Linked DNA regions of Prochlorococcus marinus str. MIT 0919. The main gene of each other region encodes a partner of the protein of the gene in region 2 in a complex. Links are inferred from orthologs where the notes say so. Each region holds a gene or a part of one and is shown on either strand. Other genes may lie near its edges. The genes, in order: O5635_RS08530 and lpdA.

The links.
Region 1: the proteins of lpdA (region 2) and O5635_RS08530 are in contact, whole or in part, in a crystal structure (PDB 1EBD), measured with the Geobacillus stearothermophilus proteins. The link is inferred for Prochlorococcus marinus str. MIT 0919 from one-to-one orthologs. Residues at the interface, in WP_049624544.1 of Geobacillus stearothermophilus: Pro340, Ser341, Asp344, Tyr345, Arg403, Asp406, Val408, Glu431, Ala432, Gly433, Asp438; in WP_033016211.1 of Geobacillus stearothermophilus: Ile130, Ala131, Met132, Pro133, Arg136, Arg140, Glu141, Asn155, Arg157.

Annotation. Positions count from the first base shown.
Region 1 is NZ_CP114779.1:1,557,181-1,560,374, reverse strand. Bases 211-3,077 are described here. They hold O5635_RS08530 (dihydrolipoamide acetyltransferase family protein), read right to left. Parts: upstream 2,398-3,077; coding sequence 1,024-2,397; downstream 211-1,023. Other genes in these bases: O5635_RS08525 (YlqD family protein), read right to left, coding at 2,843-3,077; queA (tRNA preQ1(34) S-adenosylmethionine ribosyltransferase-isomerase QueA), read right to left, coding at 211-986. Also shown: more of queA, read right to left, coding at 1-210; more of O5635_RS08525, read right to left, coding at 3,078-3,194.
Region 2 is NZ_CP114779.1:714,029-717,354, forward strand. The notes cover bases 37-3,035. They hold lpdA (dihydrolipoyl dehydrogenase), read right to left. Parts: upstream 2,264-3,035; coding sequence 809-2,263; downstream 37-808. Other genes in these bases: trpC (indole-3-glycerol phosphate synthase TrpC), read right to left, coding at 37-787; O5635_RS03970 (TrmH family RNA methyltransferase), read right to left, coding at 2,244-3,035. Outside these bases: more of trpC, read right to left, coding at 1-36; more of O5635_RS03970, read right to left, coding at 3,036-3,101; O5635_RS03975 (hypothetical protein), read right to left, coding at 3,126-3,326. UniProt on the Escherichia coli protein: Lipoamide dehydrogenase is a component of the glycine cleavage system as well as of the alpha-ketoacid dehydrogenase complexes.

The DNA.
Region 1 (3,194 bases), 840 kb from region 2 along the record:
CTGACTAATAGTAATAAAGAACTTTTAGGTAAATGAAAATTTGTCAACAGTCCATCTATTGCGCCAAATTGATGGCCAGGCTTTATCACTAAATCTACTGATCCCTTAAAAGGTATTAAAGATCCGTCCCCTAATGCGAACGAAGCTTCTAGTGACCTCACGGTTGTTGTTCCCACAGCAATAACACGACCACCACGAGCTTGGCAATCTGCAATAGCATCAATTACTTCTTGCTTGACTTCGACCCATTCTTTATGGAGTTCAAGGTCTATAAGGTCCTCCTTCTCTAAAGGTCTAAAAGTACCAAGACCAACATGTAAAGTTACGCTTACTTGTCTAATCCCACGAAGTTGAAAGGCATTTAAAAGTTCATCACTTAAATGCAAACCCGCTGTTGGAGCAGCAACAGCTCCCGGTCGAGAGGCATACCGAGTTTGATAGCGACTTTCATCCGTGGAGTCATGTCTTTGAATATATGGAGGGAGTGGAACCTCTCCATATCTTTCGAGGAAATTCTCGATAGTTTCTCTTTCACTAAAACATTTAGGGAATTGAACTACTCTTCCACCAGTAAGATTATCTTTACGAATAACTTGTAGACGCACAGGCTCCTGCTCTAAAGACTCCAACCACAAATAATCACCAGGCTTCATCTTCTTGGCTGGCTTGCCCAAACAAAGCCATAGGCCCTCACCTTGTGGCTCAAGTAATAACAGCTCCGCTAAGGAACCACTTGCTAAACGTACTCGAACTCGTGCTTTCAAAACACGAGTATCATTCATGACAATCAAATCACCTGCATGCAACTCATCAACCAAATCCCATACCTTTAAATGTTTTATGCCTAATGAGTTTTTCTGAAGCTCTTTAGAAATAAGCATTAATCGAGCCTCATGACGGGGGTCTAATGGCTCTTGGGCTATAAGCCTCTGATCCAACTTATAGTCATAAGAACTTAGTAATAAATCTCTTTTCAAAATTGACAATCTATGCGGATATTTTTAATTGAATTAACAAAACTCTTTATGAGGAAATATCCTCAGGATGATTTTCAATCAAGTTGGCCAGATCTCTTAAAAAAGCCGCACCATCTGCTCCATAAATCACTCTATGGTCCGCAGTAAGATTCACTTGCATTTGTTTCTTGACCGAAATCGAACCATCCTTGCCTGCTACGACTGTGGGCAAGGATGCAGCGACAGCCAAAATCGCTCCTGTACCTGGCGGGAGTATTGCATCAAATCGATCAACTCCAAACATGCCCAAGTTTGAAAGAGTAAAAGTTCCACTGTTGTATTCATTTGGCTGAAGTTGTTTTGATCTAGATCGCTTAACTAAATCTGCCCATTGACGTGACAATTCAAATAAATCCGTATGATCAGCATCCTGCAGGACAGGTGTTATAAGACCACCTTCCTCCATTGCAACTGCTACAGCAACATTAATTTGGGACGGGTAAGACATGCCCTCATTTGTAAAAGTCACATTTAACTGAGGATGTCGAGAAAGGGTTTGACCAACTGCCTTAGCCAGCAAGGCAGTCATGGTTACCCCCTTTGGCTTAACTTGCTTATAAAAAGAATCAAGTTTATCTGTATTAATTGCATAGCCCACCCTGAAACAAGGAACAGACAAACTTGCTTCCATATTTCTATTAACTGCTTGCTGCAGAGTATTAAAAGCAATTGTTTCGCCCTGACCACCAAAGCTATTCCCCTTTGGTACCTCAACCTTATTAGAGTCATTAGTCAATGGAATGGCACTGTTCGCAGAGTCTTTTTTCTCATGCTGCACAGCTGCAGGAGCATTGCTTTCTGCAATCCATGGAACTGTTATTGGCTGACCCTGCGCTCTTTGAACATCCTCTAATTGAATTCTCCCATGCGGACCAGAGCCAGGGACTGTTGCTAAATCCACCCCAGTTTGAGAAGCAAACTTTCTAGCCTTTGGAGTCGCAACGATTCTCCCATCATTAACAATAATTGGTGCTGGTGTATTGATCGGTTGTCTTTGTGGCGGTGGTGGTGGTGAGACCTTGGAAGATGATTCTTCAGAGTTATTATTTTCTTTGGAAGACTGCGTCCCTTCCTGCTTAGGTAGTTTTGCGGCAGGTTGATTGGTTGGATTTTTTGCTTGAACATCAGCTATTTCACCTTCTGTTTCAACAATCAAACCGATAGTTTCCCCAACTGGCGCAGTCCCGCCATCTGGCATCAAAACAGCGGCAAGGAATCCATCTTGAAAAGATTCAACATCCATATCAGCCTTGTCTGACTCAACAACCAGGACGGCCTCCCCTCTCCCGACCTTGTCGCCTGGTTTCTTAAGCCATTCAACTATTTTCCCCTCAGTCATCGTTGAACTAAGAGCAGGCATAAAGATGTCGTGTGTTGCCAAAACGTTTCTCCAAGGAATGGTTGTTTAGGGATCTTCAGCGTCCTATTCAACAGAACTCCAGAACTGTGGAATGCTGCTGCCGGTTAATTCGTATTTTAGATCTCCATCCAACTACAGGCACAAAGATGCCAACTTTTATTTTAAAGGTTTCGGTATAGGCTTTGCTAAAAATTCCCAAACAACTCAACTGAACTCAACAGAAGATGTCATGAACATCAATGATAGAAAGCACTATTAAGAATAAAAATATGAATCCAGAATAATGTGAAATACTAGTTTTCAAGTAACTCCCTAGGGCAAGAGTTTTGAGAGAATTTGAACCCAACAAGTAGTAATGCACAAAATTGATTAATTGAGATAATCAATACAAGGAAAACTCTAAAGAGGTATAATTAAAACTAGAGATGTGGCTTTGTTACTAACTTATTATAAGGTATTCCAATAATTAAGATTGATCAATTGATTGGACAACTCCATCTTTAACTAATACCGAGACTTGCATTTTATTTACTAAATTATCTCCAACATTTAAATCACAAAAACTTTCAATCTGACCCTGCTCAACAATCTCATCCATTGCCAGCTCCCTTACTTGGGATTGATTTTGCAATAGATTTCTTTTTTGCTCTTCCAATTCGGACCGCTTCCCTGCAACTTGTTGTTGAACTTGAGCAACCTGATCTTGAATCCTAGGATCTAAAGGGTTTGCACTCTGGCTTCGTAGGCCCTCAACTATCTGTTGGCCTTCTTTCTCAAGCTGAGAAAGTTGTTGATCAGTATTTGCAATAGCACTGCTG
Region 2 (3,326 bases):
TATCTAAATCTTTCCGCGAAGATATCCCAGATTCACTTACTAAAACGACTTCTTGATTATGTAATCTATCTCTATTGGAATTAATAACTTTTTCAGTAGTTTTCAAATCAATTTCAAAATTTTTAAGATCGCGATTATTAATTCCGATAAGGTCAAAACTTTGGATATCTAATACTCTTGAAAGTTCTTTCGAATCATGAACCTCTACCAATACATCCATACCTAGATTAGATGCAACTTTCTTTAAATAAACAAGGTCTTGATCTGAAAGTATTGCTGCAATTAACAAAACCGCATCTGCACCTGAGACTCTAGCTTGATACAACTGATATGGTTGAATAATAAATTCCTTACAAAGCAAAGGCAAATCAACTGTTTTTCTTACTTGCTTGAGCACATCAAAGCCCCCTTGAAAGAATTTTTTATCGGTAAGTACTGACAAGCATGTTGCACCTCCTTCTTTATAAGAAAGCGCTATATCAATAGGGTTAAAATCTTCACGAATAACACCTTTACTAGGACTTGCTTTTTTTATCTCTGCTATGACTGCGGGACATTTCTTAGATGTTCTGAGTGCTTCTAAAAAATTTTTTGTTTCAGGCAAACCTACAATCTTTGATTTAAGTTTTTCTAATGGCACTCGATTTTTGGAAAGAGAAATTTCGTGATCTTTCTCCCATAAGATCTTTTCAAGAATATTTCTTGGCTCACTATCTTCATGAGGTATTGCATACTCCAAATTAGCCACCTTGACTTTTGGATTTGGAGGACGTCGTCGAAGATCCATGTTTAAAAAGCTAACTCGAAACTAAGTCTGTGAAACCTGAATTAATTGACTAGCAGCTTGCTTATAAGCGACTTCAACTACCTCACTAAGAGTTGGATGAGTATGAACTTCCTTTGCCAATTCAACAACACTTTGCCGTCTAGATATTGCATTGGCAACTTCCTGTATCAAGTCTGCAGCATGCATTCCAAAGATATGTGCACCTAAAACCTCTCCCGTATCTCTCCTGAAAAGTAATTTCATTAACCCATCACTCTCTAGTTCTGCTAATGCCTTTGAATTTGCCTTGAAGTAACTTCTAACAACTCCTAGATCAAACTTATCACTTTGAGCAAGTTTATTTGCTTCTAAATCACTTAATCCCACTGAACTTATCTCAGGATGAGTAAATGTTGCTGCGGGGATACTTCGATAATCTATTTCCCTAGATTCACCGAGAATGTTATCAACCGCTACTGTGCCTTGGGCTGCGGCTGTATGAGCAAGCATCAATTTCCCTGTAACATCACCTACTGCCCACAAATTAGATAGAGGTTTACCTTCTACAAGAACTCTCATTGAATCATCTATAGGTATATAGCCCCTATTTGTTTTCACTCCTAATGATTCCAAATTCAATTCTGAACTAGTTGGGACTCTACCGGTAGCGACCAATACTGCATCAACTTCCAAATCTTCAACAAACTCTCTGGTATTAACATCAGACAATTCAATTTTTACTGGACATCCTGGAGAAATTTTACTTGCCAAGACTCCTGAACGAGCATCTATATCCCTAGCTTGAATCAAATTACGAGAAGCAATTTTTGCAATATCTGTATCAAAAGTAGGCATAACCCTCTCTAGAGCTTCGATCATAGTCACTTCGCAACCTAAAGCTGTATAAACATCTGCGAATTCCAGACCTATATAACCGCTTCCAATAATCGCTATCCAACGAGGTAACCATTCAAGGTTAATAGCTTCGTCACTAGTGAAAACAGTCCTGCCATCAATCTCAATACCAGGCGGAACAAAAGGGTCTGACCCAGTAGCAATAATTACATCATGTGCAGTAACTAGCCTGTCTATGCCATTAATTTCTCTTATACCTACCTTTTGGGGTCCTTCTAATCTTGCCTTTCCTCTTAAAATCTTCACCCCAGAGCGTTCAAGAGTCTTCGTTAAATTTTTTCGAATGTTAAGTACCAAATTATTGGCATGGTCAGCTATTTTTTGCCTTTCGAACCTAACTGGTGCTGAATGAATTCCAAAGGTTGCAAGATGCTCCGAATCTGCAAGTTCCCTTACCTTCCCACTTGCTGCAAGTAATGCTTTTGAAGGTACACAGCCTCTGTTCACACATGTACCTCCCATTTCCCTGGATTCAACAATCGCAACACTTAGCCCTTTCTCAGCGGCATGCTTTGCAGCATCAAAGCCACCGTAGCCTGCGCCTATGACAATTATGTCAAAGTCAAAATTTGCTTTGCTCACCGTTCTTGTTCATATAAGTGGTCATTTTGGCCCTTCGCCTTTCCAACAGTAGAGGAACGGCTGAAGATGCAACATTTAAAGATTCAACTGCCTGACTATGAGGCAAAGTCACATAGTGTGTGCAGCAATCTTTTATTCTTGGATGAAGGCCATCACCTTCATTGCCTAAAACCAAAACAGTTGGCTTAAGCCAATCAATATTCCAATAGGGCAGAACCTCATTTCCATCAGAACCTCTATAAGGATAAGTTCCCACAACTTGATAATCATCTTTTGCAGATATTCGTAAATTATCGGCTAGTTGTTCAACAGATTTTTCTACCGAATCACTCCACCGCAAAAAAGGTAATTGGAACACTGCGCCAGCGGAAGATCTTAAAACCTTTTGATTACATGGGTCTGCTCCCAAGGCAAGCCACAAAATATCTATATCAGCTGCAAGAGCTGTTCTAAATAATGTCCCAACATTCCCTGGGTCCTGCAACCTATCCAAAGCCAAAACAAAGTGAGGTTTATGCTTTAATTTTGGGAGGCAAGCCTTATCAAGTAAACATGCAACACCATCTGGAGTGCTAGTAGTTAAAGCAGCTTCAAGAACTGGAAAAGTTACCAAATTCAACCGAATACTCTTTGGTAGGTTTTTTAATAGTTTTGGATGCTTTGCTACCCATTCAGGTGTTGCAATAACTTCTTTCGGGAATAATTTGTTATTTATAGTTTCTTGCAACAAATGGGTTCCCTCTAAAAGCAATAAACTTTCTTTCGAACGTCCTTTGGCATTAGAGAAAGATCTAAAACGACGTACTAAAGGGTTACGCCGACTGGATATAACTGGCAAGTCAAAAGAAATGGCTACTGCTCCTCAAAAGAGTGACAGCTGATTTACAGCAAAACTATTTTTTAAAACTAACTTTTCATTTTCAACTTCAAGTCCATTTACTAAAGATATTTCGCCTTTCACCCCTTCCTCTGAAAGTGTCTTGATCATTTGTTTTATTATTGCTTCTTCTACAAGAGTTTCATCAATACCATCCGGTGTAAATCGTTCGATCAGTTGCCCCAC